2 regions of the Nonomuraea sp. NPDC050663 genome follow, and region 2 is predicted to be linked to the other one. Evidence: riboswitches for the same ligand, from Rfam matches in the RefSeq annotation. Region 2 holds a riboswitch; the other holds the start of a gene.
The links. A riboswitch is a leader RNA that binds a small molecule or an ion and turns the genes downstream of it on or off. The one in region 2 is predicted to bind thiamine pyrophosphate.
Positions count from the first base shown of each region.

Region 1 (7,478 bases), on a different contig from region 2:
CGTCGTACTGGCCGTCGGCGAGCGTCACCTTGAAGCCCTTGGAGGCCGCCGCCTGCCTGGCCGTGGTGACGTTCTGGCCGACCAGGTCGGGGATCTGCACGTAGGTGGGCTGGGCGACGAAGTACGCGGTCAGCCCGATCGCCGCCGCCATCATGATCGCCAGGCCGATGAGGAACCAGTTGGGCCGGAACCCGCGGCGCTCGGCCCGCACCTCGGCACGCGGCTGGATGAGCGTGTGCGAGGGCGCGGCCTGCGGCGCGCTCGGCATCGCGTGCACGCCCGTCACCGGCGGGGCCGGCATCGGCGACGCCGTCACCTGATGCGCCCCGCTCCCGACGCCGTGCCTGGGCAGCAGGCGGTGCGCGTCGACGGCGGCCACCAGCATCGCCGAGGCGTCCTGGTAGCGGCGTTCCGGCTCGTGCGCCGTGGCCTGGGCGATCAGCAGGTCGATCAGCTGGGGCGTGTCGGGGGCCAGTGAGGCGGCCGGAGGCACGGTCTCGTGCACGTGCTTGTAGGCCACCGCCATCGGGGTCTGGCCTTCGTACGGCTGCCGCCCGGTGATCAGCTCGAACAGCATGATGCCCGCGGCGTACACGTCGCTGCGCACGTCGGCGCCGCCCGTGGTCACCTGCTCGGGCGACATGTAGCCGATCGTGCCGATCATCATGCCGGTGCGGGTCTGGTTGGTCGCCTCGATCGCGCGCGCCAGCCCGAAGTCGACGACCTTGACCCGGCCGTCGTCGGTCAGCAGGACGTTCTCCGGCTTGACGTCGCGGTGCACCATGCCCGCCTGGTGGGCCGCGCCGAGCGCCGCCAGCACCGGGATCATGATCTCCAGCGCCTCTCGCGCGGACAGCCTGCCGCGCTCGCGCAGGATGTCGCGCAGGGTGCGACCCGGCACGTGCTCCATCGACAGGTACACCACGTCGTTGTCGGTGCCCTGGTCGAAGACGTGCACGACATTCGGGTGAGACAGGCTCGCCACCGACTTGGCCTCGCCGATGAACCGGCGCACGAAGGCGGGGTCCTCGGCCAGGGAGCGGTGCATCACCTTCAGCGCGACCGTGCGGTCGAGCCGGACGTCCAGGGCAAGATAGACGGTCGCCATTCCGCCGCGGGCGATCCGGGACTCGACGCGGTATCGCCCGTCGAGTAGCCGCCCGACGAGGGGGTCCGCAGTCGTCGTGTCCACGGAGCCGAGTTTACGGGCGATTTGCCACCGGGAGGGCAGGAGCATCCGAAACCGATGCCGTTTCGATGGCCGGAGCGCCTTCCCGCAGGTTGTTTCGGGCGGATGTGAGAGGTGAGGGCAAAGAGGCGGTCACGCCGAGGCCACCGCCGCCCGGCCCCCACCCTCCCGGGCTCACTCCATCGGCGACGACGCCAGCGCGTGGTGCCGTTTCGGGATGCGTCCCGCCTGCCTGGCCATGCGCCCCGACTCCACGGCCAGGCGCATCGCCCCCGCCATCAGCTCGGGGTCGCGGGCGCGGGTCACCGCGGTGGCCAGCAGGACGGCGTCGCAGCCCAGCTCCATCGCCAGCGCCGCGTCGCTCGCGGTGCCGATGCCCGCGTCGAGGATGACCGGCACCCCGGCGGCCTCGACGATCAGCTCGATGTTGTGCGGGTTGCGGATGCCCAGGCCCGAGCCGATGGGCGCGCCCAGCGGCATCACCGCCGCGCACCCCGCCTGCTCCAGCCTGCGGGCCAGAGCCGGGTCGTCGCCGATGTACGGCAGGACGACGAAGCCGTCGGCGACCAGCTGCTCGGCGGCGTCGAAGGTCTCGATCGGGTCGGGCAGCAGGGTGCGCTCGTCGGCGATGACCTCCAGCTTCACCCAGTTGGTGTCGAGGGCCTCCCTGGCCAGGCGGGCGGTCAGGACGGCCTCGCCCGCGGTGAAGCACCCGGCGGTGTTCGGCAGCACCTTGATGTCACGCTTTGTCAGGACATCGAGCACGGAACCCCGCACCCCCGGATCCAGCCGCCGCATCGCCACGGTCGTCAGCTCGGTCGCCGACGCGACCAGCGCCCGGTCGAGCACCTCCAGCGACGGAGCGCCGCCCGTGCCCATGATGAGCCGCGAGGCGAACTTCTCGCCCGCGATGATCAGGTCATCCACCTTGCACCGCCGTCAGCACCTCGACCCTGTCTCCTTCGTCCAGGGCGGTGGACTCCCACGCGCCCCGCCGTACCACCTCGTCGTTGACCGCGACGGCCACACCCGAGGTCTGCTCGGTCAGTCTCTTCACGGCCTGCGCCACGGTGATGCCCGCGGGCACCTCGTGCGCCGACCCGTTGATCGTCAACTTCATGTGAACCTCTCCGGTGAGCACAGCGCGGCCGGCTCGCTCGCCTCGCCCAGGACGATCGCGGCGGTGAGCGGGGCGAGCAGCACCCCGCCGCGGTGATGGCCGGTCGCCAGGGTCAGGCCCCGGTGCGGTCCGATCAGGGGAAGGTTGTCGGGGGTGCCGGGGCGCAGGCCCGCCACCGACTCGGCCAGCTCCAGCTCGGTGACCCCGGGCACCAGCTCGCGGGCGTCGCGAAGCAGTTCGTAGACGCCGCCCGCCGTCACCGTGGTGTCGAAGCCGAGCTCCTCCTGGGTCGCGCCCACGACCAGCTCGCCGTCGCCGCGCGGCACCAGGTAGACCGGGCGGCCGTGCACCAGGCCGCGCACGCACCTGGACAGCAGCGGCCTGGGGGAGCGCAGGCGCAGGATCTGGCCCTTGACCGGGCGCACAGGAACGTCGGCCAGCCTGCTGCTCCAGGCACCGGCGGCCAGCACCACCCGCTCGGCGTCGACGACCTCGCCGCCCTCCGTCACGACCGCGTCGGGCCGTACCTGCTCCGCCCTGGCGCGCACCAGGCGCACGCCCCGGCGGTCGATGGCCCTGAGCAGGGCCGCGGTGACCTTCCTGGGATCCACCCAGGCGTCCTGCGGCGCGTGGATGCCGCCGCGCACCGACGGGGCCAGCATCGGCTCCAGGCGCCGGCACTGGCGGCCGGTCAGGCGCTCCACGGGCAGGCCGAGCTTGTCCATGAAGGAGGCCAGCTCGTCGAGCACCGCCAGGTCGTCGGCGTCGAAGCCCACGTCGAGCGTGCCGTCGGTGCGATAGTCGAGCATCGCCGCCCAGTCGTGCGCCCCCGCTGCCCCGGCGGGCGCGGCGTCGGCGGCCAGTTCCGCGGCGAACGACGGCCACAGCCGCAGCGACTCCACCCCCAGCCGCAGCAGCGACTCCTCGGTGTAGTCGGTCTCGCTGGCCGGGGCGAGCATCCCCGCGGCCGCGTGGGAGGCGCCGGAGGCGGGCGCCGGGTCGACGACCGTCACCGGCCGCCCGGAGCGGGCCAGCCGCCAGGCCACGGAGAGCCCGGCGACCCCGCCGCCCACGACCACATCCATGTCCGCTCCCTTCGCCGGCATGATCCGGATCAGGTGTCTGCGGTCGAAGGCCCGCGAAGCCTTCCTCTCAGCCCGGTTCGGCCGGACTCCCGCGCGTCTTGCGGCTTCAGCCTACCGGTTAGGGTCTCAGTGTGAATCGAGTGGTGGTCGTCGGCGCCGGTCTGGCCGGGATACGCAGCGTTGAGGCCCTTCGCGGGCGCGGCTTCGAGGGACAGATCACCCTGGTCGGGCAGGAGAGACACCGCCCCTACGACCGTCCACCGCTGTCGAAGGCGGTGCTCATGGGCCAGAGCGACACGACCACCGTCGACTCCGACCTCGAGGCGCTGAAGGTCGACTTCCGCCCTGGCGTGGCAGCCAAGGGCCTGCGCGAGGGCGTCGTCGAGACCACCGAGGGCGAGCTGCCCTTCGACCGCCTCATCATCGCCACCGGCGCCGACCCGATCACGCTGCCCGGCGACGGCCCGCAGCAGACGCTGCGCACGATCGACGACGCCCACCTGCTGCGCGTGACGTTCGTGCCCGGCGCCCGCGTGGTCGTCATCGGCGCCGGCTGGATCGGCGCCGAGGTCGCCACCGCCGCCCGCAAGGCCGGATGCGCCGTGACGGTCGTCGAGGCCGGTCCCGCGCCGCTCAGCCACGTCCTCGGCTCCGAGATCGGCCTGCGCACCCTGCCCTGGTACGACAACATCGACCTGCGCCTGCGGACCATGGTCAGGGAGGTCGACGAGGGCGGCGTACGGCTGGCCGACGGCGAGTTCCTCGACGCCGACGTCGTGGTCACCGGCATCGGCGTGCGCCCGGCCGTCGAATGGCTGGCCGACGCCGACATCGACCTGCACAACGGCGTCGTCACCGACGAATACCTGCGCGCCTCCATGCCGGGCGTCGTCGCCGTGGGCGACTGCGCCAGCTGGTGGTCGCGCCGCTACGGCCGCCACCTGCGGGTGGAGCACTGGGACACCGCCCTCAGCGCCCCCGAGGTCGCCGCCGCCACCGTCCTCGGCGAGGAGCAGGCCTACGACCCGGTGCCGTACTTCTGGTCGGAGCAGTTCGGCCACATGGTCCAGTTCGCCGGAGACCAGCAGGGCGCCAGGCTGGTGTATCGCGGCGAGCACGAGCCGAAGTGGACTGCGTGCTGGCTCACCGACGACGACCGGCTGAGCGCCGTCCTCACCGTCGACCGCCCGCGAGACCTCGTCCAGGGCCGCCGTGTCATCGAATCCGGTCAGCATGTCGACGTGGCGTTGCTGGTGGATCCACAGGTACCTCTACGAGACTGTGTAGTTTGAGCAAGGACGGCATGTGGTAGTTGTGGTGTCGTGACGCTCTCTGTTGCACAGATAGACCGGGAGACCGAGCAGCTCGTCGACGAGTGGCTGACTCTCCCCGAAGTGGCCAAGCGCCTCGACCTGACGATCGGCCGGGCCAAGCAGCTCTTGAAGGACCACAAGCTCCTCGGCGTACGACGGGGCCCCGGCGGGCCGCAGGTGCCCGCCGCCCTCCTCGACGGCAAGGACGTGTGGAAGGGGTTGCCCGGCACCCTGACCGTGCTCTTCGACGCCGGCTACGACGACGTCGAGGCGCTGCGCTGGCTCTTCACGCCCGACGAGTCGCTGCCCGGCGCGCCCATCGACGCGATCAAGGCCGGCCGGCACACCGAGGTCAAGCGGCGGGCACAGGCCCTTGCTTTCTGACGCCAGGCTCTACCTCTGCACCGACGGACGACGGGAGCGCGGCGACCTGGCCGACTTCCTCGACGCGGTGCTCGCAGGCGGCGTCGACATCGTCCAGCTCCGAGAGAAGGGGCTGGAGGCGCGGGAGGAGCTCGCGCTGCTCGAGGTCTTCCGCGACGCCTGCGACCGCCACGGCAAGCTGCTGGCCGTCAACGACCGCGCAGACATCGCCTACGCCGCCCGGCCCGACGTGCTCCACCTCGGGCAGGACGACCTGCCGGTGGCGGTGGCACGCGACCTGCTCGGGCCCGACATCCTCATCGGCCGCTCCACGCACTCCGTCGAGGAGGCGTCGGCGGCGGCCGTGGAGGAGGGGGTCGACTACTTCTGCTGCGGGCCGATCTGGCCGACGCCGACCAAGCCGGGGCGCCACGCCCCGGGCCCGGCGCTGCTCAGGCACGCGGCAGGGCTGGGCGTCGAGCGGCCGTGGTTCGGCATCGGCGGCATCGACCTCGACAACCTCGACGAGGTCATGGCGTACGGCGTGCGCCGCGTCGTGGTGGTCAGGGCGATCACCGAGGCCGACGATCCCGGCGCCGCGGCGGCGGAGTTCGCCAAACGCCTGAGCCAAGCCGCCTGAGCCAAGCCGCCTGAGCCAAGTGGTCCCTTCTTCGAGCCGCGCAGCCTCCTGGTTGCGCGGCTCCCGACCTTCTCAGGTCTTGCGCGCCGTGGCGGCGATGGCCAGCTCGATGAGCGCCCGCCGCGAGCCGTCGGTGATCGGCGCGCCGTCCAGCGCGGTCAGTGCCTGCTCCAGGTAGTCGGCGATGAGGTCCTCGCACTCCTGCAGCGCCCCGGTGTCCTCGATGATCGCGCGCAGCGTGGTCACCCCCGCCGCGTCGAGCCCCGGGTCGCCCAGCAGCTCGCGGACGGTGGCCGCCTCGGAGGGGGCGGCGGCGGCCAGGGTGCGGGCCACGAGCATGGTGCGCTTGCCCTCCCGCAGGTCGTCGCCGGCGGGCTTGCCGGTCTCGACGGGGTCGCCGAAGACGCCCAGGACGTCGTCGCGCAGCTGGAAGGCGATGCCCACGCGCGTGCCGTACCCGACGCACAGCTCGTCGATCCACGGGGCGGGCGCGCCGTTGCCCAGGGTGAGGCCGAGCCGCAGCGGCTGCTCGACGGAGTACTTGCCGCTCTTGTACAGCGCCACGCGCAGAGCCGAGTCGAAGGTGTTCTCGCCGTGGGCCTGCTCCAGCAGGTCGAGGTACTGCCCGCACATGAGCTCGGTGCGCATGTGGTCGTGCACCGGCTGCGCGGCGGCCAGGGCCGCGGGCGGCAGGCCGCTGGTGCGCCACATCTCGCCCGACCAGATGAGCAGCAGGTTGCCCAGCAGGATGGCCGAGCCGACGCCGAACTGCTCGGCCGAGCCGTACCAGCCCGACTCGGCGTGCAGCGCCTCGAAGCGGCGGTGGGCCGAGGGCTTGCCGCGGCGCAGGTCGCTGGAGTCCATCACGTCGTCGTGGACCAGCGCGCTGGCCTGCAGGAGCTCCAGCGAGGCGGCGGCGGTGAAGATCTCGGGGGTCTGCTCGCGGCCGGCGGCGCGCCAGCCCCAGTAGCAGAAGGCGGGACGCAGTCTCTTGCCGCCGGACAGCAGCTCGCCGGCCGCCTGGAGGAGCGGGGCGAGCTCGGGTCCGCTGACGATGGCCGTCTGCCGGTCGACGAACTCGCGCAGGGCGTGCTCGACCGAGGTGCGCAGGCCGTCCATGCTCGCGGCTTCGATGGTCATGCTTTGAGACTAGTGGCTGGGTCGGAGCTCCCAGTGTCGGTACCCTTGGTGCATGGCTTTGGGTCGCCCCTCCGTTCTGCCCGACCGTGTTCCGACCGTCCGCGAGTTCCTCGCGACGGGGCGCCGCACGTTCTCCTTCGAGTTCTTCCCGCCGAAGGACGACGCGGGCGAGCGGCAGTTGTGGCGGGCGATCCGGCAGCTGGAGGCGTTGCGGCCGACGTTCGTCTCGGTGACGTACGGCGCGGGCGGCTCGACGCGCGACCGCACGGTCGACGTGGTCGAGCGCATCGCCCACGAGACCACACTGACCCCTGTGGCGCATTTCACGGCCGTCAACCATTCGACCCGCGAGCTGCGCCACCTGGTGGGGCGCTTCGCCGACGCCGGGGTGCGCAACATCCTGGCCGTGCGCGGCGACCCTCCCGGCGACCCGATGGGCGAGTGGGTCCAGCACCCCGAGGGCGTGCTGTACGCCGAGGACCTGGTCCGGCTGATCAGGCAGTCGGGCGACTTCTGCGTGGGCGTGGCCGCCTTCCCGTACAAGCATCCGCGCTCGCCGTCCATCGAGTCCGATGTGTCCTACTTCGTCAAGAAGTGTCAGGCGGGCGCCGACTACGCGATCACGCAG
Region 1 covers NZ_JBITGL010000002.1:804,897-812,374, forward strand. The annotation lists gene pknB (Stk1 family PASTA domain-containing Ser/Thr kinase) at 1-1,192, opposite strand, end outside; gene ACIBH1_RS08500 (thiazole synthase) at 1,364-2,116, opposite strand; gene thiS (sulfur carrier protein ThiS) at 2,109-2,309, opposite strand; gene thiO (glycine oxidase ThiO) at 2,306-3,394, opposite strand; TPP riboswitch at 3,384-3,497, opposite strand; gene ACIBH1_RS08515 (NAD(P)/FAD-dependent oxidoreductase) at 3,526-4,686, shown strand; gene ACIBH1_RS08520 (Rv2175c family DNA-binding protein) at 4,717-5,091, shown strand; gene thiE (thiamine phosphate synthase) at 5,081-5,710, shown strand; gene ACIBH1_RS08530 (polyprenyl synthetase family protein) at 5,783-6,850, opposite strand; gene metF (methylenetetrahydrofolate reductase [NAD(P)H]) at 6,903-7,478, shown strand, end outside.
Region 1: linked by a shared signal. The riboswitch ahead of thiO (glycine oxidase ThiO) and the one ahead of ACIBH1_RS46065 (purine-cytosine permease family protein) in region 2 are both predicted to bind thiamine pyrophosphate.

Region 2 (7,478 bases):
TTACCCGGTCCCAGAAACCGGACTACGATCACAGCTTGTACACATTGGACGATAGTTCAGCGCATCCGTGACCACCTCGTTACCGCTCCGGTGTGTCGGGTTCGATAATGAGCGCCAGCCGCATCCTGGTTCCTCCCCCTGGCCTGGGATGAGCCGTCACCTGACCGCCCTGCGCACGCGCCAGGCTGCGCACGATGTAGAGCCCCAGACCGACCCCTCCGAACTGACGGCGGTCGCCGCTGTCGACCTGGACGAAACGCTCGAAGATGCGCTCGCGGTCGTCAGGCCGGATGCCGACGCCCTCGTCGTCGACGGCCACCACCACGGCGCCGTCCTCCTCCCACGCCTCGACCGCGATCAGCCCGCCGTTGGGTGAGTACTTGAAGGCGTTCTCCAGCAGCTGGCCCAGGATGATGTCGGTGGCCAGCGCGTCGCCGCTCACGCGAGGGAGCCGGTCGGGCACGTTCACCTCGACCCGGTGGTCGTCGGACAGCTCGGGCAGACCGAGCGTCGCGGCGTGGATGCGCTCGGCCAGGTCGAAGCCCTCGATGCGCACGGCCAGCTCGTCGGCGCCCGCCCTGGCTCCCAGCAGCAGGTGGTCCATCAGCTGACCCAGCGAGCGCGAACGTTCGGCGATGGTGCGCACCGCCCCACGCCGCTCGAAGTCGTTCATCTTGTCCCACCGCGAGTCGAGCGTGCTGGCGAAGCCCCGCACGATCGTGATGGGCGTGCGAAGCTCGTGGCTGGTCATCGCCAGGAACAGGTCCTTGGCCTCCTCGAGCTCCTTGGCGGCCGTGACGTCGCGGAAGTCGACCACGACCTCCCCCGTCTCCACGATCTCCGCCGCGACCACGTCGAGCCAGCGGCCCGTGGTCAGCTGCACGGTCAGCTTCTCGCCGGGCGCGGGCAGCGGGAAGGGCGGCGGGCCGCCGAGCACCGCCTCGCTGGAGAAGCCGGTCAGCTCGCCCGCCGCCGGGTTCCACTGGATCACCCGGCCCATGGCGTCGAGCACCGCTATGCCGTCGGCGCTGGCGTCGAAGACCGCCCGCTCGTGCGCCCGCTGGCGCACGGCGTCCTGGTAGGCGACGGCGTTCGACACGGCGATCCCCGCGTGCCCGGCGAGCAGTTCGAGGAGCTCCAGCTCCACGTGGCCCGGCTTGCGCTTGCAGAACAGCGCGTAGAGCCCGCCGTACGGCCGGCCGCCCACCGCCGCCAGGCCCAGCGCGATGGTGTGCAGGCCCGGCAGCTGCGCCCAGATCAGGTCGTCGAGCTCCTGGCCTTCGAGCATGACCGTCTTGCCGGTGCGCATCAGCTTGCCGACGAGGCTGGTGTCCAGGTCGGCCGTGGCGTCCTTGAGCTGCTCGGGCAGCTGGTGCGAGGCCACCAGGCGCAACCGGTCGCCCTCGATGAGCACGAATCCCCCGGCGTCGGCGCCGGTCAGCTCGGTCAGGCTGGCGGCGATCCTGTCGAGCACCGCCGGTAGCTCCAGGGCCGCGTTGATGTCGCCGACCACGTCGGTCAGCTTGCGCACCAGCTGCGCCCGCCTGGCTCCGCGGCTGCGCGCCGCGATGTCGTCGCGCACCAGGTGGTGCACGCACACGTAACCCACCACCGAGGTGCCCTGGCACAACGCGCTGGTGTCGACCCGCAGGTCGAGCAGGGTGCCGTCGCGGCGGAACCGCTTGGTGCGCAGCGAGACCTGGCCGCCGGTGCGCACCCTTTCGAGCACGGCGTTGTGCTCGGCCGTGAGCTCCTCCGGCACGATCGGGGCCCTGCGGCCGACCATCTCGTCGGCCGTCCAGCCGAACAGTCGTTCCGCGGCGGGATTCCACATCAGGACCGTCTGGTCGCGGTCGAGCGCCACCACCGCGTTGGGCGAGCTGGACAGCACGGCCTCGGCCAAGCTGTCATCCCAGTCGCCACTCACATCTCCATACTGCCGAGGTCGTGAGCGCTCCGCAGGCACTATGGTCCGATACGCTGCCGTCACCATGTCTGACCTCGAAGCCCTGTTGCGGGTCACCTCACCCACCTACCGGGGCGATGGTCCGCCCGACATCGCCTTCGGCACCTACGCCGGCGCCGTGGGCACGCTCGTGCTGGCGGCGTCCAACCGCGGCGTCGTGGCCTGCAGTTACGAGGACGAGCACGTGGTCTTCGAACGCATCAGCCGCGTGGTCGGCGGCACGATCGGCGCCGACGCGCGCCGGCTCGACCCGGTGCGGCGCGAGCTCGACGCCTACTTCTCCGGGCGCCTTCGCACCTTCACCCTCTCCGCCGACCTGCAACTCGCCACTCCGTTCGCGCGCACGGTGCTCAAGATGATGGTCGCCGTGCCGTACTCCACCACGACCACCCACGCGGCGCTCGCCGAGCGCATCGGGCGGCCGCAGGCGCTCCACGCCGTGAGCAACGCGCTGCAGACCAATCCCGTGTGCGTGGTCGTGCCCTGCCACCGCATCGCCGACGACGGCGGCTACGCCGGAGGCGCCGCCGCCAAGCGTCATCTGCTCACCGTCGAGAGCCGCGCAGCAGCCCGATGAGCAGCGTCACCAGCGCCGCGACGACGAAGGCCCCGAGCGCGCCGTTCATCCACGGCTGGCGCTCGAAGCCGATCGCGTCGCGCACGCCTGTCCAGAAGGAGTCCCAGCCCGCGACCGTCGCGGCCGAGGTCGTCAGCCAGTAGGCGACGAAGCCGAGCGCCCACGGGATCAGCATCGACCAGCGCGAGGGCGCGTCCTCGTCGGTGTTCCAGCGCGCCCTGCCGCCCAGGACGAAGTAGTCGACCGCGAGCACGGCGAACATCGGCACGAACACGGCGCCGATCACCGACAGGAACGACGCGTAGGTGTCGGCGCTGACCCAGATCGCGATCAGCGTCGTGATCACGCCCACGATCACCGACAGGACACGCCGGTCCACGCGCGGCAGGAAGTTCTGCAGCGACATGGTCGTCGAGTAGACGTTGGCGAACGACTGGTCGGTCTCGCGCAGGATGAGGATGCCGAAGAACAGCGCGCCCAGCGGCACCGCCACGAAGGTGGGGAAGACGTCGCCCGAGCCGGTCAGCGCGACCGCGTAGATGCCCAGCCCCAGGCAGGCGACCTGGGCCAGCGTGTAGCCGCCGACCACCCCGGCGAAGGCGGCGCCGGAGCTGCGCGAGTGCCGGGCGAAGTCGGCGGCCAGCGGCACCCACGACACCGACAGGGCGATCACGTAGTCGACCGCGGGGCCGAACCCGGTCCACGAGCCGCCCGACTGCGGCGGCGCCTGGCCGAGGAACCGCCAGGCGTAGTAGGCCAACGCGATGATCACCGCGATGGTCACGTAGCGCCGCAGCACCCGGATCGCGCCGAGCGGCCAGATCGTCAGCACCGTGGTCAGCACCCCGGCCGCGATGACCCACACCGCGTACGGCACGGCGTCGCCGAAGATCGCCTGGCAGCCGATGGCGATGACCCACAGCTCGAAGGCCCCCCAGCCGAGCATCTGGACCACGTTCAGCACCGTGGGCACGTACGACACCTTGGCCCCGAACAGGCCGCGCAGCAGGACCATCGAGGGCCGGCCCGTCTGGGTGCCGGGGATGGCCGACAGCGCCACCATCACGGTGCCGATCAGGCTGCCGACGACGGTGGCCGTCAGCGCCGCGGCCAGACTGAGCGGGGCCCCCTGGGCCGCGTTGACCAGGGCGAGCGCTCCGGAGAAGCCCAGCAGGCTGACGGCCAGGTTGGCCCAGAGCGCACCCTGGTCGAGCACGCCGAGCACCTTGGGCGGCGCGCCCTCGAGGGTCAGCGGGACTTCGGCATGATGCTGATCGACGACGCGCGTCATCACACTCTCCCTACGCCGGCATTACCCGGACAGGTTCATGCGGTCGGCGACAGCCGTAGTCGCCCTCTCAGCCTGGTTGCCCCAAGCTCCCGCGTTGATTTTGGTGCCAATGATGCACCATTCGCCCCGCTTTAGGCCACTCGGGCTAGCTGATCGTGACCTTCGGGGTCTGGCCGTACTTGTCGCCGCTGAAATTGACGTACCACTTGCCGGACTGGGCGCCGGTCCACCCTGTCCCCGTGACGGTCTCGTCGCACCCGGAGCCGTTGTACTTCGTCCACAGCGCGAGGTCCCCCCGGTGGATGGTGATCCGGACACCGGACTTGTCGCACTTGGTGTCCTTGAGGGAGAAGGAGACGAAGTCCTGGTTGCGGTAGGTGTTGGAGCCGGACTTGACGTCACAGCCACGCGACATGACGACCCGGGCCTTCACCCAGCCGAGGTAGTGCTCCGTAACCCTCGAGCTGTCACACCCGGAAACGCTGGCGGCCGAGGCCGCGGGAGCGGTGACGACCAGGCCCGTCAACGCCATGAGGACTCCCGCCGCCAGCGCGGACACGGATCTCAACTTCATGTCGACTCCTTCGATCTTGGACAGGTGCCCAACACCGTAGGAGTCGGCGGTATGTCGGAGGTATGCGCTAGGCGACGAACGGGTCCTGGCCGGTCTCGCTGACCATCGGGAGCTGCGCGGCGTCCCAGGCCTGCATGCCTCCGTCGACGTTGATCGCCTGGCGGCCGATGTGGTTGAGCCAGGCCGCGGCGTTGTAGGAGCGCCCGCCCACCCGGCAGATCACGTAGACGGTCTCGCCCGCGGGCACCTCGTCGACCCTCGCCTGCAACTCGCCGAGCGGGATGTGCACGGCCTTCGGCGCGTGGCCTGACACCCACTCCATCTGCTCGCGCACATCGAGCAGGTAGGCGTCATCGGGCACTTCACGCGCCTGGATCTCGGGAACCGTCATGGGTCCTAGTTTCTCACTTCAGCAGCTTGGACATGCGGCGGTCGGCCAAGGGCTTGCCGCCGGTCTGGCAGGTGGGGCAATACTGCAGCGAGGAGTCGGCGAACGACACCTCGCGGATGGTGTCGCCGCAGACGTCGCAGGGCTGCCCGGCGCGGTTGTGCACGCGCAGGCCCGACTTCTTCTCCGCCTTCAGGTCCTTGGCGGCCAGGCCGTGAGCGCGCTCGACCGCGTCGCGCAGCGTGGTCACGATGGCCTCGTGCAGGTCGGCGACCTGCTCGGGGGTGAGCGACGCCGCGATCTTGAAGGGTGACATCTTCGCGGCGTGCAGCACCTCGTCGGAGTAGGCGTTGCCGATGCCGGCGATCACCTTCTGGTCGCGCAGCAGTCCCTTGATCTGCGTGCGGTTGCCGCCCAGGATCTCCTGCAGCTTGGCCACGGTGAACTCCGGCGCCAGCGGGTCGGGGCCGAGCGCGGCCACCCCCGGGACCTCGGCGGGATCCTTGACCACGTAGACGGCCAGGCGTTTCTGCGTGCCCGCCTCGGTGAGCTCGAAGCCGGGAGCCAGGCCCAGTTCGTTCGGCGAGAGCCGTACTCTCACGGCGAGCGGGCCCTTGCCCGGTCGTACCGGTTTGGCGCCCGACAGGTCTTCCTTCCACCGCAACCAGCCCGCCCTGGCCAGGTGGATCACCAGGTGCAGCCCGTCGCAGTCGAGGTCGAGGAACTTGCCGTGCCTGCTGACCCCGGTGATCTCCAGGCCGCCGAGCGCGCTGACGGGCGGGTCGAAGGTCTTGAGAGCCTGGAAGCCGACCACGTCGACTCCGACCACGGTGTGTCCGACGGCACGATCGCGGAGGAACTCTGTGAGCGACTCCACTTCGGGAAGTTCCGGCATGCATCCAGATTATGGTCCACAGCCTGTGGAAAACTACGCGGCATGAGCGTCACGATTGCGGAGGAACTCCTCCTCCTCGCCCACAGCGAGGAAGCCGGCAAGCAACTCGTCGACTCGACCTCCCTCAACCTCGCGCTCGGCGGCGCGCTCCTGGCCGAGCTGGCCCTGGGCGAGCGGATCGACCTCGAGGGCAAGCACGTGGTGGTCAAGGACCCCACGCCCGTGGGTGACGGCGAGCTCGACCGGGCGCTGGCCAGGATCGTCGAGGAGACCAAGCAGCGCAAGCCCGACTGGTGGGTCAACAGGCTGCACGCGGGCAAGCTGCGCGACCGGCTGCTCACCCGGCTGGCCGACGCCGGGGTGCTGACCGAGCAGCAGGGCAAGGTGCTGGGGATCTTCCCGTCGAAGCGCTGGCCGGAGGCCGACGGCACCATCGAGGCGGGCGTGCGCGAGCGGATCGCCAGCGCGCTGGGCGGGAGCGACCCCGACCCGCGCACGGCGGTCCTGGTCGCCGTCATGCACGCCGTCAAGCTGGAGCGCAAGGCCTTCCCCGGCGCCGACAAGAAGCGCATCAAGGAGATCGCCGAAGGCGAGTGGGCGGGCGCGGCGGTGGCCAAGACGATCGCCTCCATCCAGGCGGCGATCATGGCGGGCGCGGTGGCCGCCGTGGTGGCGGCGGGCGCGTCCTGACGACCTTCAAGCGGTACGGCCGCGCCAGCCGTACCGCTTGAAAGACTCAGTTGACCTGGAGCGCTTCCTTGGGCACGGGCTTGTCCTCCGCCAGCGCGTTGAACAGCGCCAGCGCCCTGGTCCTGTCCCACTTGACGCCCTCGCCGCCGGCGACCTGCTCGGTGCCGCCGAAGGGCACCACCGTGGTGACCGGGCTGTCGCCCATGGCCAGCCCCAGCGACAGCAGGTCGAACGCGCCGGTGCCCTCGCTCACGTCGACCGAGTCCGTCGCGGCCGTCGCCAGCGGGATCGAGGTGAACGGGTTGATCAGCACGCCGGGGCTCGCGGCCTTCTTGACGACGGCGCCCAGGAACTGGCGCTGCCGCTTGGTGCGCTCGTAGTCGGGCAGCGCGCCGTTGTAGCGGGTGCGGACGTAGCCGAGGGCTTCGCCGCCCGACAGGATCTGCTTGCCCTTCTTGAGCTTGAGCCCGGCCTTCGGGTCGTTGATCGCCTCGGTGACGTTGATCTCGACGCCGCCGACGGCGTCGACGATGCCCACGAAGCCGGCGAAGCCGATCTCCATGTAGTTGTCGATGCGCAGCCCGGTCGCGCCTTCGACGGTGCGGACCAGCAGCTGCGGGCCGCCGCCCCTGAGCGCGTCGGAGTAGGCGGCGTTGAGCTTGTTGCGCCCGTTGCCCGGGATGGTGACCGCCGAGTCGCGCGGCAGGCTCACCAGGGTGGCCTTCTCGCCGCTGTCGGACAGGTGCAGCAGCATCATCGAGTCGGTGCGGCGGCCCACGGCCTTGCCGGTCGCCAGCTTCCTGCGCTGGGCGGCGGTCAGGCCCTTGCGGCTGTCGGAGCCGACGAGCAGCCAGTTGGTGCCGGGACCGTCGGCGGGGCGGCCCTCGTAGTCGTCGAGCACGCCCGCGATGGTGTTGATGCGCCCGTCGATCCAGAAGAATCCGACGACGCCCAGCACCAGCAGCGCGGCGAGCAGCGCGGCCAGGATCTTCACCAGGGTGCCGACGCGGAACTTGCCGCGCGCGCCCGAGGTGCCGCCTGAGAACATCCGCCCTCCCGGACGGCCGCCGTCGGGGGGACCGCCCTGGCCGGCGGGC
Region 2 covers NZ_JBITGL010000027.1:42,176-49,653, forward strand. The annotation lists gene ACIBH1_RS46055 (PAS domain S-box protein) at 80-1,993, opposite strand; gene ACIBH1_RS46060 (methylated-DNA--[protein]-cysteine S-methyltransferase) at 1,992-2,543, shown strand; gene ACIBH1_RS46065 (purine-cytosine permease family protein) at 2,512-3,834, opposite strand; TPP riboswitch at 3,824-3,937, opposite strand; gene ACIBH1_RS46070 (hypothetical protein) at 3,980-4,408, opposite strand; gene ACIBH1_RS46075 (rhodanese-like domain-containing protein) at 4,476-4,799, opposite strand; gene ACIBH1_RS46080 (Fpg/Nei family DNA glycosylase) at 4,813-5,691, opposite strand; gene ACIBH1_RS46085 (GPP34 family phosphoprotein) at 5,734-6,381, shown strand; gene ACIBH1_RS46090 (LCP family protein) at 6,428-7,478, opposite strand, start outside.